3 regions of the Streptomyces yangpuensis genome follow, and region 1 is predicted to be linked to each of the others. Evidence: riboswitches for the same ligand, from Rfam matches in the RefSeq annotation. Region 1 holds a riboswitch; each other region holds the start of a gene.
What was found. A riboswitch is a leader RNA that binds a small molecule or an ion and turns the genes downstream of it on or off. The one in region 1 is predicted to bind cyclic di-AMP.
Positions count from the first base shown of each region.

Region 1 (5,974 bases):
GTCGAGCCAGCCGCAGGAGGTGCCGTAGGCGTCGATGAGCGGGCGGTCGTAGAGGTGCGCGCCGTCCCGGGCCACCACGAAGAGCCGTACGTCCTGGTCGGGCGGCCGGTCCGCGAGTTCCTCCAGCAGGGCGCGGATCGGGGCCCAGCCGGTGCCGGCGGCGATCAGGCTGACCGGGCGGTCCGAGCGGCGGAAGGTCAGCTGCCCGCCCGCGGCGCCGAGCTTGAGGACCTCGCCGGGCTGCGTCTCGCTGACCAGGGCGGTGCTGAGCCGCCCGCGGTCGATCCGGCTGACGTGCAGGTCGACGGTGCCGTCGGGGCGAGGGGCGTTGCCGATGGAGTACGTGCGCCAGGTGCGGGGGACCCGCTCGCTGCTCACGCTGGTGTACTGCCCGGGGAGATAGGGGAAGGGGGCGTGCGGCCGCAGGGTCAGCACGCCGATGTCCTGCCCGTACTGGAGGTGGCGTACGACCTCCGCGTCCCACCACGGCGGGTCCTCGCTCGCGCCGGCCCCGGCGAGCATGGCGTCGGCGATCACCTGGTAGGCCTCGGTCCAGGCCTTCTCCACCTGGGGCGTCCAGGCGTCGCCGGAGGTCGCGGCGAGTGCGGCGAGCAGGCTGGAGCCCACGACCGCGTAGTGCTCGGGGCGGATCAGGAACTTGCGGTGGTCGCGCCCCAGGTCGTGCAGGTAGGGGCCGATGGCGGCGTCGTCGTCGAGGCGGGAGACGACGTGGGTGAGCGCCGCGAAGAGCCGGTCCCGCTGGCGTTCCATGTCCTCGGAGGAGACCGGGAAGAGGTCACGGACTCCGGGGTTGTGCCAGAAGAGGTGTGAGTAGAAGAACTTGACCGCGTGTTCGGCCCTTCTCTCCACCACCGCGAAACTGCTTTTCAAGATCCTCACGTCCACACATCCGAAAGTAGGAGTGCCGGACGGGGCGAGGTCAAGCGTTGTCCGATCTACGGACAGCCGCGACCAAGCCGTCATATCGGATGAGGGATCGGCGGGCCGCGGCCCGCGCGGGTCCGCCGGTGCGCGGCGGTTACTGTCGGGGACATGCACGATCAGTCGTCCACTCCCTCCGTCGGCGCGGCGCCCGAACTCTTCACGTGGGAGTTCGCGACCGACCCCTATCCGGCCTACGCGTGGCTGCGCGAGAACGCGCCGGTGCACCGCACCCGGCTCCCCAGCGGGGTCGAGGCCTGGCTGGTCACGCGCTACGCGGACGCCCGCCAGGCCCTGGCCGACCAGCGGCTCAGCAAGAATCCGGCGCACCACGCGGAGCCCGCGCACGCCAGGGGCAAGACCGGGATCCCGGGGGAGCGCAAGGCGGAGCTGATGACGCATCTGCTGAACATCGACCCGCCGGACCACACCCGGCTGCGGCGGCTGGTGTCGAAGGCGTTCACCCCGCGCAGGGTCGCCGAGTTCACCCCGCGGGTGCAGGCGCTCACCGATCACCTGATCGACGCCTTCGCGGGGCGGGGCGAGGCGGACCTGATCCACGAGTTCGCCTTTCCGCTCCCCATCTACGCCATCTGCGAGATGCTCGGAGTACCGCGGGAGGACCAGGACGACTTCCGCGACTGGGCCGGCATGATGATCCGCCACGGCGGCGGGCCGCGCGGCGGGGTCGCCCGGTCGGTGAAGCAGATGCGGACCTACCTCGGTGAACTGATCCATCGCAAAAGGGATGATCTGGGCGACGATCTGATCTCAGACCTGATCCGGGCGAGCGACCACGGTGACCATCTGACGGAGGGCGAGGCCACCGCGATGGCCTTCATCCTGCTCTTCGCCGGCTTCGAGACCACCGTGAACCTCATCGGCAACGGCGTCCACTCCCTCTTCATGAACCCCGTCCAGCGCGAGCGCCTGCAGGCCTCCCTGGCCGCCGGTGAGAGCGGACTGCTGGCCACCGGCGTGGAGGAACTCCTGCGCTACGACGGGCCCGTGGAGCTGGCGACGTGGCGCTTCGCCACCGAGCCGCTGACCATCGGCGGCGAGCGGATCGGGACCGGCGACCCGGTCCTGGTCGTCCTCGCGGCCGCCGACCGGGATCCCGAACGGTTCGCCGATCCGGACACCCTCGACCTCTCCCGGACCGACAACCAGCATCTGGGATACGGGCACGGCATCCACTACTGCCTGGGCGCGCCGCTCGCCCGGCTCGAAGGACAGACCGCACTCGCGACCCTGCTGACCCGCCTGCCTGATCTGGAACTTGCCGTTCCGGCCCAAGACCTGCGCTGGCGTGGGGGGTTGATCATGCGAGGGCTACGTACTCTTCCCGTTCGCTTCACGGCTCAAAACACTTCTTCAACATCTGATTAAAAGTCAGGTTCCGCTTGAACTTGTGACAATCGTTCGAAGGCCGCTAGGTTCTGCCGTTACCAGGCTGTTATGCGAAAGGTGATCCCTCATGCTCTCCGGGAACGGCCGTCACAGACGCCCCCGCCAGGTCCCCGCGCTGGTTGTCACAGCCGGAGTCACTGGCTCCGCACTGGCCATGCCGCTGCTGGCCGCCACCAGCGCGACCGCTGCCGACACTGCCACATGGGACAAGGTGGCCGAGTGCGAGAGCGGCGGCTCGTGGAGCGCGAACTTCGGCAGTGGCGCGTACGGCGGGCTCCAGTTCACCCAGGAGGAATGGCAGAACGCCGGCGGTCTGGACTTCGCCGAGCGGGCCGACCTCGCGAGCCGCTCGCAGCAGATAGCCGTGGCCGAGCGCGTGCTGGCCTCCCAGGGCCCGCAGGCCTGGCCGCTGTGCGCGGCCTCGGCCGGACTGGACCAGCAGGGTCCGGCCGCCGTCGTCGATCCGGGTCTGCCGGGCAGCCCCAAGGCGGTCGGCCCCGCGCCGTCCCGCCCCGACGACGTCGTGCCCTCCGACAAGGGCGGCAAGAAGGCGACGGACTTCGGGCTCTCGACCGAGGAGACCCCGAGCCCCACGGGCTCCCCCTTCCTCATTCCTGACGCGCCGTCCGTGGGACTGCCCGTCATGCCGGCGCCCGACGTCCCGACGACGCCGCCGACCACCCCGACCGCGCCGGTCACCCCGACCGACCCGACGACCCCGCCGGTCACTCCCACCGACCCGACGGTTCCGGCCCTCCCGACGGACCCGACGGCGCCCACGACCCCGCCGGGCACTCCGAGTCCGTCCCCGGCGGCGCCCGCGGCGCCGGGGGCCACCCCGGCGGCCCCGTCCACCCCGGGCGCCACTCCCGCCGAGGGCAACGGCAAGCACCGCGGTGCGCCGTCCCCCGAGGAGGGCTCGCCGTCCGGTGCCGCGCCGGCCCCCGTCTACACGGTGCAGGCGGGCGACAGCCTGGCGACCATCGCGGTCGCCAAGGGCGTGAAGGGCGGCTGGAGCGGCCTCTACGCGGCCAATGAGCAGGTCATCGGCAATGACGCCAACCTGATCAAGCCTGGCCAGAATCTGGATCTAACCGTGCAATAAGGGCAGTTGGTTCGTCCGGAAAGACCTGATTGTCTGTTTTCTGCAAGTGAGACATGTGTCTCTTCAGGTCAACTGGCGTGTCCCGCCCGGGGGCTTCCGCAAACCCCGTTCTCACCTGCGCAAACACCCCTGCGGGGAGCGCAAGTAGGGGCCGTTCCTCCCCGATGTTCCTCGTTGAACATCGGGGAGAGACCTGTCTACCTTCTGAGTCGCCCGCCACCGCGGGCTCCTTCGACCGCATCGCCGAATCCTGCCGGCGGACGGGGGGAACAGTCGTCGCGTCAAGCGCCGAAGGCAGGAGCGGGGGAACCAAGGTAGGTGCCGCGAGCGGCCGTTGAGAGACGGCCGGGAAGCGGCTTGGGGTTAAGTGGTGCGCTAGGCCGCACCGCCGGGTACTCACGGCCCGAACCCGACAGCTCACCTCGTAGGCGTCGGTGAGGAGAAACCTCATGCTGCTTTCCGGCAAGGGCAAGCACCGTCGCGGTTCCAAGGCCGTTCGCATCGTCACGCTCGCCGGTGTCGCCGGTGTGGCCGTCGCCGCCCCCCTGATGACCGCGGGCGCCGCCAGCGCCGCCACCGCGTCCGAGTGGGACAAGGTCGCGCAGTGCGAGTCCGGTGGCAACTGGTCCATCAACACGGGCAACGGCTACTACGGCGGGCTGCAGTTCTCGTCCTCCACCTGGGCCTCGTTCGGCGGCAAGTCGTACGCCCCGCAGGCCAACCAGGCCTCGAAGGCGCAGCAGATAGCCGTGGCCGAGAAGGTCCTCAAGAAGCAGGGCAAGGGCGCCTGGCCGCACTGCGGCAAGGGCCTGTCGAACTCCTCGTACACCGGTGGCGGCTCCACCGAGACCCCGGCCTCCACCAAGCCGAAGGTCGAGACGAAGAAGACCGAGACCAAGAAGACCGAGACCAAGGCCGCGCCGAAGAAGGAAACCAAGCGCGCCGAGGCCCCGACCACCCGCTCCGAGCGCACCGAGGCTCCGGCCGCGCCGAAGACCGGCAACGGCTCCTACGAGGTCAAGTCCGGCGACACCCTGGGCACCATCGCCGAGGCCAACGGCGTCAAGGGCGGCTGGCAGCAGCTCTTCGAGCTGAACAAGGACATCGTCTCGGACGCCGACCTGATCTACCCCGGCCAGAAGCTGAAGCTCAGCTGAACGCCGCGGCAATAGCCGCAAAAGCGTACGCAAGACGCAGAATTCCCACCGCCCGGCGCCCCTTCCCCCCACGCGCCGGGCGGCGGTGCGTGCGGGCGCGTGGGCCCCTCCAAGGCTGATGATCAAGGGTTGTATGTCCCGGAAGAGGGGTATTCGGTCCCTTTTTCGTCCCAGGGGCCGGGCGGTCGGCCGGTCGAACCCCCGAAGCCGGTTAGGCTCTAGGCGGCAAGGCCATCCCACGGCCTGACACGCCACCGCACACCCAGCGTCACATCCCAGAAGGAGATGCTCGTGCCGTCCATCGACGTCGTCGTAGCCCGGGAAATCCTGGACTCCCGAGGCAACCCCACGGTCGAGGTCGAGGTGGGCCTCGACGACGGCAGCACCGGCCGTGCTGCCGTTCCGTCCGGCGCCTCCACCGGTGCATTCGAGGCCATCGAGCTGCGTGACGGTGACCCCGACCGTTACATGGGCAAGGGCGTCGAGAAGGCCGTTCTGGCCGTCATCGAGCAGATCGGCCCGGAGCTCGTCGGCTACGACGCCACCGAGCAGCGCCTGATCGACCAGGCCATGTTCGACCTCGACGCCACCGACAACAAGGGCTCGCTCGGCGCCAACGCCATCCTCGGCGTCTCCCTCGCCGTCGCGCACGCCGCGTCCGAGGCCTCGGACCTCCCGCTCTTCCGCTACCTCGGCGGCCCGAACGCGCACCTGCTGCCCGTTCCGATGATGAACATCCTCAACGGTGGGTCGCACGCCGACTCCAACGTGGACATCCAGGAGTTCATGATCGCCCCGATCGGCGCGGAGTCCTTCTCCGAGGCGCTGCGCTGGGGTGCCGAGGTCTACCACACCCTCAAGAAGGTCCTGCACACCAAGGGCCTGTCCACCGGCCTCGGTGACGAGGGCGGCTTCGCCCCGAACCTGGAGTCCAACCGCGCCGCGCTCGACCTCATCATCGAGGCCATCAAGCAGGCCGGCTACACCCCGGGCAAGGACATCGCGCTCGCGCTCGACGTCGCCGCGTCCGAGTTCTACAAGGACGGCAAGTACGAGTTCGAGGGCCAGTCCCGCTCGGCCGCCGAGATGACCGACTACTACGCCGAGCTCGTCGAGGCGTACCCGCTCGTCTCCATCGAGGACCCGCTGTTCGAGGACGACTGGGCCGGCTGGAAGACCATCACCGACCGCCTGGGCGCCAAGGTCCAGATCGTCGGCGACGACCTCTTCGTCACCAACCCCGAGCGCCTGGCCCGCGGCATCGAGGAGGGCTCCGCGAACGCCCTGCTCGTGAAGGTGAACCAGATCGGTTCGCTGACCGAGACCCTCGACGCCGTCGAGATGGCCCAGCGCAACGGCT
Region 1 is NZ_CP102514.1:3,013,850-3,019,823, reverse strand. Features, by position in the region: gene NRK68_RS13715 (globin domain-containing protein) at 1-873, opposite strand, end outside; gene NRK68_RS13710 (cytochrome P450 family protein) at 1,054-2,331, shown strand; gene NRK68_RS13705 (LysM peptidoglycan-binding domain-containing protein) at 2,420-3,457, shown strand; cyclic di-AMP (ydaO/yuaA leader) riboswitch at 3,734-3,903, shown strand; gene NRK68_RS13700 (transglycosylase family protein) at 3,907-4,614, shown strand; gene eno (phosphopyruvate hydratase) at 4,900-5,974, shown strand, end outside.

Region 2 (5,974 bases), 3.3 Mb from region 1:
GGGCGGCCCAGGGTCCTCTACTGCGACCACGCCTTCCACGGGCTGACCGCCGGCTCCCTCTCGGTGAACGGCGAGGGAGGCTTCCGCGACGGTTTCGCGCCGCTGCTGCCCGACACCCGGGTCGCGCTGGGCGATCTGGCCGCCCTGGAGCGGGAGCTGAAGCGCGGCGACGTCGCCGCTTTCGTCGTGGAGCCGATCCAGGGCAAAGGGGTCCTCGCCGCCCCGCCCGGGTTCCTGCTCGCCGCGCAGGAGCTGCTGCACCGGCACAAGGCGCTGCTGATCGCGGACGAGGTGCAGACCGGCCTGGGACGTACCGGCGACTTCTACGCGTACCAGCACGAGCCGGGTGTCGAGCCCGACCTGGTGTGCGTGGCCAAGGCGCTGTCCGGCGGTTACGTGCCGGTCGGCGCGACCCTCGGCAAGGACTGGATCTTCAAGAAGGTCTACTCGTCGATGGACCGGGTGCTCGTGCACTCCGCGAGCTTCGGGTCCAACGCGCAGGCGATGGCGGCCGGGCTGGCGGTGCTGTCCGTCATGGAGGACGAGCACCTCGTGGCCCGCGCGCGGGCCACGGGCGACCTGCTGCGCGGGCGGCTCGCGGCCATGGTGGACGAGTACGAGCTGCTGCACGAGGTCCGCGGGCGCGGCCTGATGATCGGCATCGAGTTCGGGCGGCCCTCCTCGCTGGGGCTGCGCAGCCGGTGGACGATGCTCCAGGCGGCCCGCAAGGGTCTCTTCGCGCAGATGGTCGTGGTGCCGCTGCTCCAGAGGCACCGGATCCTCACCCAGGTGTCCGGGGACCATCTGGAGGTGATCAAGCTGATCCCGCCGCTGGTGCTGGACGAGGAGGACGTCGACCGGTTCGTCGGCGCCTTCCGCGAGGTCATGGACGACGCCCACGGGGGGTCCGCACTGATGTGGGACTTCGGCAGGACGCTGGTGAAGCAGGCCGTCGCCGCGCGCTGACGGCCCGCGTCCCCGGGTGGTCCTCCCGGATCAGGCCAACAGCCGGTCGCGGAGTCGGTCGAGGGTCTCGGGCTCCAGCCCGAGGCCCCCCGACAGGTAGCGCTCCACCCCGCCCCAGACCTCGTCGATCGTGTCGAAGGCGGCGATCAGGTATTCGGCGCGGGCGTCGAAGAGCGGCGCGAGCAGTTCCATCACCTCGGGCGAGCGGGCCTCGGCCGAGGCGGAGCTGCGACGCACCCGGTACCGGCGGTGCGGGGCGTTGGACTCCAGGTAGTCCGCCACGATCGCCTCCCGCTCGACGCCCAGCGCGAGCAGGGTGACGGCGACGGAGAGGCCGGCCCGGTCCTTGCCGGCCGCGCAGTGCAGGAGGGCGGGCACGCTGTCCTCGGCGAGGGCGTGGACGACCCGGCTGTGCTCGGCGGTGCGGGTGCGGATGATCCCGCGGTAGGAGTTCGCCATCCGGGCCGCCGCCTTGCCCTCGCCCAGGATCGAGCGGAGCTGGTCGAGGTCGCCGTCGCGGACCAGCCGCCAGAACTCCCGGCCGTCGGCCGGGTCCGACAGAGGGATGCTGACGTTCCGTACGCCGGGCAGTTCGACGTCCGGCCCCTCCAGGGCGTGGTCGGCGCCGTTGCGGAAGTCGAAGATGGTGTGGAGGCCGAGCGAGGCGAGGAATTCTGCATCGGTTTCGGTGGCATGTGCGAGATGTCCGCTTCGGAATAGTCGTCCCGTCGCGACCCTTCGGCCATCGGAAGTCGGCAATCCGCCCACATCGCGGAAATTGCGCACTCCGGTCAGCTCCGGCTCCTGTATCTGCTGGGTCACGGTAACTCCTCCGCCTTCTCATGGGGCGTCTGTCCGAATTGAGCTACTTGGCGCCAACTTGCCATACCCGGAGGCGAGATCGGGCACGTCCCCGTGAGCCAGATCATACGGTGACCGTGAGTGCCTGATCGTCGAAGCCGAATGGCCCGGCGCAGGCGGCTGTTGGCGCGGCGGAATGGACGGAGGGTGACCGGAATTCCGGCACGCCCTCATGCCTGTGAATCCGTCAGGGAATTCACGGCTTGTTCGGCGTGCCGACAAGGGATTACCTTCGCGATCGATCCGGGTGGATCGCCGAATCCTGCCGCCACCCGGAAACCGCAACCGAACCATTTCGCGCGGCAGGAGCGGGGGAACCAGGTAAGCCGCTGTGCCGGAGATCTTTTCTCCGGAACGGCTCGGGGTGAAGCCGTTCATGTCCCGTACATGTACGGCCGGACATCTCCAGTCCGAACCCGACAGCTCACCTCGCAGGCGCCGGAGAGGAATGCGCCATGCCTGCAAAGGGTAAGCACCGCCGTCCCAAGTCCCTTTTCTTTTCCCGCGGATTCGCGGTCGCAGGCACCGGTGGCGCGGCCCTCGCCCTGCCGCTGACGGTCGCCGCCGGCGCCCACGCGGCCGGCCCGCAGACGGCGCCCGCCGCCGCACCGGCCGTCGCCCCCGCCGTGGCCCAGCAGGTCCCCGCCGCGCTCCAGGCCGCCCCTGCGGCCGCCGTGCAGTCCGCCCCGGCCGTCTACACGGTCGTCCCGGGCGACTGCCTCTCGGTGATCGCTGCGGAGCACAGCCTGGACGGCGGCTGGCAGCGGCTGTACGAGCGGAACCGCGAGGCGGTCGGCAGCGACCCGTCGCTGATCCACCCCGGCCTGAAGCTGACCCTCGGCGGCCGTGGCGAGGCCGCCCCGCTCGACACCGTCCCCGCCCCGCGGACCGCCCCCGAGGCCGCCCCGAAGGCCGCTCCGAAGGCGGCCCCCAAGGCGGCCCCCAAGGCAGCCCCCGAGGCCGAGGCCGAGTCCGAGCCGGCCGGGCAGGCCGCCGCCCCGCGGGCGCAGCGGGCCGCCGCCCCCGAGGCCCGGGCCGAGGCCCCCGCCGCCCAGCCGGCCGCCGCCGGATTCGTCGCCCCGGTCGGCGGTGGCGTCTCCACCCAGTACAAGGTCGCCGGTGCCATGTGGTCCTCCGGCTACCACACGGGCGTCGACTTCATCGCCCCCATGGGCACCAGCGTCAAGGCCGTCGGCGCCGGCACCGTGGTCTCCGCGGGCTGGAGCGGCTCGTACGGCAACGAGGTCGTCATCCGGCACGCGGACGGCAAGTACTCCCAGTACGCCCACCTGTCCCAGCTCTCCGTCTCCTCCGGCCAGAGCGTCACCGCCGGCCAGAGCATCGGTCTCTCCGGCTCCACCGGCAATTCGACCGGCCCGCACCTGCACTTCGAGATCCGTACGAGCCCGTCCTACGGCTCGGACATGGACCCGATCGCCTACCTCCGCTCGAAGGGCGCCTCCCTCTGACGGCACCCGCCGACGGAGCACCGACACGCGTGGGGCCGGGACCCGAGGGGGGCCCCGGCCCCACGTGTACTTATTCCTTACATCGCGCGTGGTACAGATCACGGCCCGTCAACCCCTCATTACGTTGGCGTAGGTTGGTTACGGGAGTGAAGGATGGGTTCTCGTGGCAGCGACGACGACGAAACTCAAGACCATCGGCTCGTACGCGGCGATCGGGGACAGCTTCACAGAGGGCGTGGGGGACCCGGGGCCCGGAGATTCTTTTCTCGGCTGGGCGGACCGGCTCGCCGTGCTCCTGGCAGATCGGCGCGAAGAGCACGACTTCCGTTATGCGAATCTCGCGGTACGCGGGAAGCTCCTCGACCAGATCGTGGCCGACCAGGTGCCGAGGGCCAAGGCCCTCGCCCCGGACCTGGTCACCTTCTGCGCCGGCGGCAACGACATCATCCGGCCCGGCAGCGACCCGGACGACGTGGCGGAACGCTTCGAGGCGGCCGTCGCCGACCTCACCGGAGCCGTCGGCCACGTCATGATCACCACCGGGTTCGACACCCGGGGCGTGCCCGTCCTCAAGCACATCCGGGGGAAGGTTGCGACGTATAGCGCGCACGTGCGCGCCATCGCCGACCGGTACGACTGCCCCGTGCTCGACCTCTGGTCGCTGAAGTCCGTACAGGACCGGCGCGCCTGGGACGCGGACCGGCTGCACCTCTCGCCCGAGGGCCACACCCGCGTCGCACTGCGGGCCGCGCAGGTCCTCGGCCTGGACGTGCCCGCCGACCCCGACCAGCCCTGGCCGCAGCTGCGCCCGCGCGGCTCGGTGGACGTGACCCGCGACAACATCCAGTGGGCCCGCGAGTACCTGGTGCCCTGGATCGGCCGCCGCCTGCGCGGCGAATCCTCCGGCGACCACATCGAGGCGAAGCGGCCGGACCTCCTGCCGCTGTAGCCGCCGGACGACGGGCGGGCAGGGCCTGCAGGAGGGGCGGGCAGGAGGGGCGGGCGGAATCCTTCGGGGCCGGTGTGCGTTGGGATGGTCGTAGCGATACGACCGCACCGACGACCCCACCCTCCCTGGAGGCGCTTTGACCGGCTCCCGTCCCCTCCGCCCGCGGCTGCGCGCCCTGCGGCCCGAAGCCTTCGGCGCGGACCCGTCCGGCGCCAGGCTGGAGCGGATCCGCCGCTCGCCGAACTTCGCCGACGGCGTCTTCCAGAACCCGGTCGGAGCCCGGAACAGGCCCTCGGGGTCGATGACCGAGTTCGCGAAGATCTACTTCCACCGTGAGCAGCGCGTCAGGCGAAGCCCCGCGGCGGCGATCCCGGTGCACCCGACCACCCTCGCCGACCTGGCGAAGCCGCCCACGAGCGGTCTGCGCCTGACCTGGATGGGGCACTCCAGCGTGCTCGCGGAGATCGACGGGCACCGGGTGCTGTTCGACCCGGTGTGGGGCGAGCGCTGCTCCCCCTTCCCGTTCGCCGGCCCCAAGCGGCTGCACCCGGTGCCGGTCCCGCTGGCCGCGCTCGGCGAGGTCGACGTCGTGGTCATCTCGCACGACCACTACGACCACCTCGACCTGCCGACGATCAAGGCGCTGGCCGGCACGGACACGCTCTTCGCCGTCCCGCTCGGTGTCGGCGCGCACCTGGAGCGCTGGGGCGTGGCGGCCGACCGGCTGCGCGAGCTCGACTGGAACGAGACCACCCGGATCGGCGGCCTGTCGCTGACGGCGACGCCCGCCCGGCACTTCTGCGGCCGCGGCTTGCGCAACCAGCAGCACACCCTGTGGGCCTCCTGGGTGGTCGCGGGCGACGAGCACCGGATCTACCACAGCGGTGACACCGGCTACTTCCCCGGCTTCGCGGAGATCGGCGCCGCGCACGGGCCCTTCGACGCCACGATGATCCAGATCGGGGCCTACTCGGAGTACTGGCCCGACATCCACATGACCCCCGAGGAGGGCATGCGCGCCCACCTCGACCTCCAGGGCGGCACCGCGCACGGCACGATGCTGCCGATCCACTGGGGCACCTTCAACCTGGCCCTGCACCCGTGGGACGAGCCGGGCGAGGGCACCCTGGCCGCCGCCGAGGGCGCCGGAGCGGCCGTCGCGCTGCCGATTCCGGGCCAGCCGTTCGAGCCCGGGGCCGAGGGTGCGCCGGCCCAGCCGTGGTGGCGGCCGTTCGCGGCCGGGGCGGCGGCGGGCGGAGCCGTGGACGGGCCTGCGGCCGTGCCCTCGCACCAGGCCGGCGGAGCGGCGGCGACAACGGCCCGCGTGGTGTCGACGGCCGTGAGCGAGCAGGAGAAGCCGGAGTCCGTAGGGTCGTAGCGAACGCCCCGGGCGGTACGCACCCACGGCCCCCGGCGCCGGGGGTGCCGCCGGGCGGCCGCAGCGGCCTGACCGGCGCATTCGGGCTGCTGTGCGAGCGCTCCATCGGGAGCGGGAAGCACCCCCGTGAAGTTCACCGACTCGCGGTCCGGCGCGGGATTGCGGGGTCTAGCGTGGGTATTCGGTGATCAACACCGGGCCCCGGGAACGACGGGGGCCGGGCCCCACGTACCGAGGACGCCGATGTCCGGACCCCGCGCCGCACGCCACGCCCCGTCGAGACACACCGTCACCGGTCCCGGCCGGCAGTTACGCCCCCAGTTGGTACGGGCGGCCCTCCTGCCCACGCTG
Region 2 is NZ_CP102514.1:6,327,373-6,333,346, forward strand. Features, by position in the region: gene NRK68_RS28750 (aspartate aminotransferase family protein) at 1-966, shown strand, start outside; gene NRK68_RS28755 (tyrosine-protein phosphatase) at 997-1,788, opposite strand; cyclic di-AMP (ydaO/yuaA leader) riboswitch at 2,101-2,280, shown strand; gene NRK68_RS28760 (M23 family metallopeptidase) at 2,283-3,296, shown strand; gene NRK68_RS28765 (SGNH/GDSL hydrolase family protein) at 3,460-4,245, shown strand; gene NRK68_RS28770 (MBL fold metallo-hydrolase) at 4,382-5,623, shown strand; gene NRK68_RS36805 (sensor histidine kinase) at 5,867-5,974, shown strand, end outside.
Region 2: linked by a shared signal. The riboswitch ahead of NRK68_RS28760 (M23 family metallopeptidase) and the one ahead of NRK68_RS13700 (transglycosylase family protein) in region 1 are both predicted to bind cyclic di-AMP.

Region 3 (5,974 bases), 2.6 Mb from region 1:
GAGAGGCGGGGGTAGGGCGCGAAGAAGCGGTAGTACTTCGACTCGTCCGAGACCTGCTCGTAGAAGCTGACGAGCCGGCCCGCGTCCTCGGTGGTGATGGGCCTGATCCGCGCGGTGCCGCCGTCGCGGAGGACGACGTCGGCTTCCCAGTGGGCCGGGTAGGACGGGTCCGACTCTATGGTCATGCGCATACCTTACGGCCGGACCGGGGCGGACAGCGCTCGCGCGGCGCAGCGGGCAAGCCGGCACAGACCGGTGCAAGCTGGGGAAGTCGAAGAGCGGCGAAATTCAGGCCGAAGGTCGGTCGGAGCATTCAGGGTGCCGTGAGAGACTGGTCTAGACAACCGTAAGAACCTGAAGGGCATCACCATGGCAGAGCGCCGCGTCAACGTCGGTTGGGCCGAGGGCCTGCACGCTCGTCCCGCCTCGATCTTCGTCCGTGCGACGACCGCTTCCGGCGTCCCGGTGACCATCGCGAAGTCCGGCGGCGACCCCGTCAACGCCGCTTCCATGCTGGCGGTGCTGGGCCTGGGCGCGCAGGGTGGCGAGGAGATCGTCCTCGCCTCCGAGGCCGAAGGCGCGGAGGCCGCACTGGACCGCCTCGCGAAGCTGGTCGCCGAGGGTCTCGAAGAGCTCCCCGAGACCGTCTGACCCTTCGGGTTCACCCCGCGTCACGCGAACGGCGAAGCCGCGGCCCCGGACGGGGGTCGCGGCTGCGTCGTTCTCCGGTACGCGAGGCCGGGAAAGCGAACCCCGGGGAATTCGGCTCGGCGAAATAGAGCCGGCGCAGCGAATTACCGCACGTATCGAATTCTCGCGATTCGCACGATGCCCGTCCTTTGTATACGGCTCCTGTTAATGCCGGCCGCTCGACATGTTTACGGCAGGTTGCGAAGTGCTCACCGCCGGCCGTTTGCGCAGCCGGTGCGCGGCGGCCGCGCGATCGGCGTGGACCGCGGTCAGCGTCCGCGCCCGCTCGGCGTCCCCCCGGGCCACCGCGTCCACGATCGCGCCGTGCTCCGCCCAGGACTCCGCCGGCCGGGCCGGCGCCTCCACCACGTACATCCACGCCACCTTGTGCCGCATCTGCGTGAGCAGCGCGATCAGCCCCGGGCTGCCGGAGGCCTGCGCGAGCGTCTCGTGGAACCAGCCCCCGAGCGACCGCAGGTCCTCGCCCTGCCCCCGCCTGGCGCGTTCCTGACCCAGCCTGACCAGCCCCCGCAGCACCTTGAGGTGCGCGTCGGTGCGGCGCCGGGCGGCGCGGGCGGCCGCCAGCGGCTCCAGCAGCATCCGCAGCTCCAGGAGGTCCGCGGCCTCCTGCGCCGTCGGCTCGGCCACGCACGCCCCGGCGTGGCGCCGCGTGGTCACGAAGCCCTCGGACTCCAGGGTCCGCAGGGCCTCGCGGACCGGGACGCGCGAGACCCCGTACCGGCGGGCCAGCACCTCCTCGGTCAGCCGACCGCCCGGTTCGAACACCCCGGAGACGATGTCGTCGCGAATTGCCGTGCATACCGCGTGCGCAGGAATACGCAAGACCGAACCTCCGCCTATTTCCGATCGCCAGCCCCCATGCGCACACACGCGCACGCCACGACTCTATTGCAGCACAGCATAATTTCGAGAGCGGACGGAAATCCGAAACATTGCATCCGGACGCAAAAACACGAAGACCCCGGCTCGGGAGGCGGGGTCTTCGTGAAGCTGTGCGCGCTGTGTGCTGCGTGCTGTACGCGCGCCGCGGTGGGCGGCGCCGAGGGGTCAGAGGCTGACGCCGTGCGAGCGCAGGTAGGCGATCGGGTCGATGTCCGAGCCGTACTGCGAGCCGGTGCGGGCCTCGAAGTGCAGGTGCGGGCCGCTGGAGTTGCCGGTGGAGCCCGACAGGCCGATCTGCTGGCCCGGGGTGACCTGCTGGCCGACGGAGACGTTCAGCGAGGACAGGTGGCCGTACTGCGTGAAGGTGCCGTCGTTGTGCTTGATGACGACGTTGTTGCCGTACGCGCCGCCCCAGCCGGCCTCGACGACGGTACCGAAGCCCACGGCCTGCACCGAGGTGCCGGAGGCGGCGTGGAAGTCGATGCCGGTGTGGCTGCCGGAGGACCACATGCCGCCGCCCGCCTTGTACTGCGTGCTGACGTACGAGTCGTCCAGCGGCGAGACGAAGGTGTTGAGGCGCTTGCGCTCCTCCTCGCGGGCGGCGCGCTCGGCGGCCTCACGCTCGGCCTTCGCCTTGGCCTCGGCGAGGCGCTTGGCCTCGGCGGCCTTCTGCTTGGCGTCGGCCTCGGCCTGGGCCTTGGCGGCGGCGTGCTCGGCGGCGCGCTGCTGGGACTCGGCCTGGTCCTGGATGTCGCCCGCGAGGTCCTCGGCGACGACCACGGCACCCAGCCCGTTCTCCGGGGCGGAGCTGCTGTGGTTGTCCGCGGCGAAGGCCGGGGCGGCGAGGGAGCCGACCACACCCGTGGTGGCGATCGCGGCGATACCGGCGTAGCCGGCGGTCTTCTTGCTCAGGCGGCTGGAACCACGGTGCTTGCCGGTACCAGCGGGACGACTGCCAAACGCCATGAAGGGTTTGATCCTTTCCTTCCTTCTCGCCTACCGGGTTAGCTGACGGGTTCGGAGCAGGAAGGTCTCCTACGGACCTCCTCTTGCGAGGGAGTCCGATTCACCCCAGGGACTGATGTGGGTCCCCGGCTCCCCAGGCTCGCGCCTGACGGGGACTCGGCGATCGCTGCCCGGTGCCGCGGGTGCGGCGGGCACAACTGACGGACAGCACGGCCGACGCTAGGCGGATCATCAGTCAATCGCCAAACAGACGCGCCTTTTTGTTGCGTACGCCACATCACATACAAGCAACCTCATCACTAAACGGACAAAAGAGGCTCCGGCGGAAAACCGCCGGAGCCTCGTGCGAAGTGCGTCGGCCGCCCGTCATCCGGGCGCCCTTCAGGTCAGTTGACGACGACCACGACGTCAGTTGGTGACGACCGTGACCTCACCGATCCCGAGGGCCCGCACCGGCTCCTCGATCTGCGCGGCGTCGCCCACCAGAACCGTGACGAGCCGGTCCGCCGGGAACGCCTTCACGACCGCCGTGGTCGCCTCCACCGTGCCGGTTTCGGCCAACTGCGCGTACAGCTGCGCCTGGTAGTCGTCCGGCAGCTCCTGCTCGACCTGGTCGGCCAGGGTGCCGGCGACCGAGGCGGCCGTCTCGAACTTCAGCGGGGCCACGCCCACCAGGTTCTGCACGGCCACATCGCGCTCGGCGTCGGTCAGACCGCCCTCCGCGAGGGTGCGCAGCACCTTCCAGAGGTCCTCCAGCGCCGGACCGGTGTTGGGGGTGTCCACCGAGCCGCTGATGGCGAGCATGGAGGCGCCCTTGCCGTCGGCGGTGGAGCGCAGCACCTGGCCGAAGGCCCGCACGCCGTAGGTGTAGCCCTTCTCCTCGCGCAGGACCTTGTCCAGGCGGGAGGTGAGGGTGCCGCCGAGGCAGTACGTGCCGAGCACCTGGGCCGCCCAGACGCGGTCGTGGCGGTCCGGCCCGATGCGGCCGATCAGCAGCTGCGTCTGGACCGCGCCGGGGCGGTCGACGATGACCACGCGGCCGGTGTCGTCGGCGGTCACGGGAGGCACGGGGCGGGCCTCGGCGGTGTCGCCGGTCCAGGCGCCCAGGGTGTCCGCCAGTACGGCGTCCAGGTCGATGCCGGTCAGGTCGCCGACGACCACCGCGGTGGCGGTGGCGGGGCGTACATGGGCCTCGTAGAAGGCGCGTACGGCGGCGGAGTCGATCCGGGCGACCGTCTCCTCGGTGCCCTGGCGCGGCCGGGAGATCCGCAGGGAGGCCGGGAAGAGCTCCTTGGAGAGCTGCTTGGCGGCGCGGCGCTGCGGGTTGGCCAGCTCGTGCGGGATCTCGTCGAGCCGGTTGCGCACCAGCCGGTCCACCTCCGCGTCGGCGAAGGCGGGGGCGCGCAGCGCCTCGGCGAGCAGGCCCAGCGCCTTGGCCAGCCGGGAGGCCGGGACCTCCAGGGAGACCCGCAGGCCCGGGTGGTCGGCGTGCGCGTCGAGGGTGGCTCCGCAGCGCTCCAGCTCGGCGGCGAACTCCTCGGCGGAGTGCTTGTCGGTGCCCTCCGACAGGGCGCGCGCCATGATGGTCGCCACGCCGTCCAGGCCCTCGGGCTCGGCGTCGAGCGGCGCGGCGAGGTTGATCTCGACCGCGACGACCTGCTGGCCCGGGCGGTGGCAGCGCAGCAGGGTCAGCCCGTTGGGCAGCGTCCCGCGCTCGGGGGCCGGGAAGGCCCACGGCTGCGGCTCGCCGGCCTGCGGGCGCGGGTGGAAGGTCATCGTGACGGCTGCGGTGTCGCTCACTGCTCCGCCCCCTCGTTCTCGTCGCTGTCGGCGTTCTCTTCGCCCTCGTCGCCCTCGGCCCCGTCCGCCGCGAGCGGCTCGTAGACGAGTACCGCGCGGTTGTCCGGGCGCAGGCGGGCCGCGGCCACGGCCTGCACCTCCTCGGCGGTGATGTCGAGGACGCGCTGGACGGCGGTGAGGGCCAGCTGCGGGTCGCCGAACAGCACCGCGTACCGGCACAGTTCGTCGGCGCGGCCGGCCACCGTGCTCAGCCGGTCCAGCCATTCGCGCTCCAGCTGCGCCTGGGCGCGCTCCATCTCCTCGGCGGTCGGGCCCTCGGCGGCGAACCGCGCGAGCTCCTCGTCGACGGCCGCCTCGATGGCGGGGATCTCGACTCCGCTGGAGGTCTTGACGTCCAGCCAGCCAAGGGACGGCGCCCCGGCCAGGCGGAGCATGCCGAAGCCGGCGGCGACGGCCGTCTGGTCGCGGCGTACGAGGCGGTTGTGCAGCAGCGAGGACTCGCCGCCGCCCAGGATGGTCAGGGCCACGTCGGCGGCGTCGCACTCGCGGGTGCCGTCGTGCGGCAGCCGGTAGGCGGCCATCAGCGCGCGGGCCGGGACCTCCTCGACGATCTCCTCGCGCAGCTGCTCCCCGATGACGTCGGGCAGCGAGCCGTCGCGGGGCGGCTGCTTGCCGTCGTGGGAGGGGATGGTGCCGAAGTACTTCTCGATCCAGGCGAGCGTCTGCTCCGGGTCGATGTCCCCGACGACCGACAGCACCGCGTTGTTGGGCGCGTAGTACGTACGGAAGAAGGTGCGCGCGTCCTCCAGGGAGGCGGCGTCCAGATCGGCCATGGAACCGATCGGGGTGTGGTGGTACGGGTGGCCCTCGGGGTACGCCAGGGCGGTCAGCCGCTCGAAGGCGGTGCCGTAGGGGACGTTGTCGTAGCGCTGGCGGCGCTCGTTCTTGACGACGTCGCGCTGGTTCTCCATGGACTCGTCGTCCAGGGCGGCCAGCAGGGAGCCCATGCGGTCCGCCTCCAGCCAGAGCGCGAGCTCCAGCTGGTGGGTCGGCATCGTCTCGAAGTAGTTGGTGCGCTCGAAGCTCGTGGTGCCGTTCAGGGAACCGCCGGCGCCCTGGACGAGCTCGAAGTGGCCGTTGCCCGGTACGCTCGCCGAGCCCTGGAACATCAGGTGCTCGAAGAGGTGAGCCAGGCCGGTACGCCCCTTGACTTCGTGGCGCGAGCCGACGTCGTACCAGAGGCAGACCGCGGCGACCGGGGTCAGGTGGTCCTCGGACAGCACCACGCGCAGGCCGTTGGCCAGCCGGTGCTCGGTCGCTGTCAGGCCGCCGGAGCCGGCCTGGGCTGTGGCCGTGTGACCCATGGGCATGTGGTCCCTTCGATCGCGATGCAGAGATTTCCGTCAGACCTGTCACTGTATGCAAGCGCGTCGGCCACCGGATAAGTTCCCGGCCCAGACCTGGGTCGGAGTCGGCGTTGTCGGCGCCTCGGGCCACAATGGTCGGCGTCGTACCCCGCCGGACACCGGCAGGACCCAGCCAGACCCCGCCAGACCAGCCAGACACCCAGCACATCCCATTCTTGGTTAAGGAGCCGCGCAGCGATGGCCCGCCG
Region 3 is NZ_CP102514.1:5,616,490-5,622,463, reverse strand. Features, by position in the region: gene NRK68_RS25750 (bifunctional acetate--CoA ligase family protein/GNAT family N-acetyltransferase) at 1-191, opposite strand, end outside; gene NRK68_RS25745 (HPr family phosphocarrier protein) at 370-651, shown strand; gene NRK68_RS25740 (GntR family transcriptional regulator) at 856-1,533, opposite strand; gene NRK68_RS25735 (M23 family metallopeptidase) at 1,759-2,559, opposite strand; cyclic di-AMP (ydaO/yuaA leader) riboswitch at 2,572-2,731, opposite strand; gene NRK68_RS25730 (M16 family metallopeptidase) at 2,968-4,335, opposite strand; gene NRK68_RS25725 (M16 family metallopeptidase) at 4,356-5,723, opposite strand; gene NRK68_RS25720 (DNA gyrase/topoisomerase IV subunit A) at 5,964-5,974, shown strand, end outside.
Region 3: linked by a shared signal. The riboswitch ahead of NRK68_RS25735 (M23 family metallopeptidase) and the one ahead of NRK68_RS13700 (transglycosylase family protein) in region 1 are both predicted to bind cyclic di-AMP.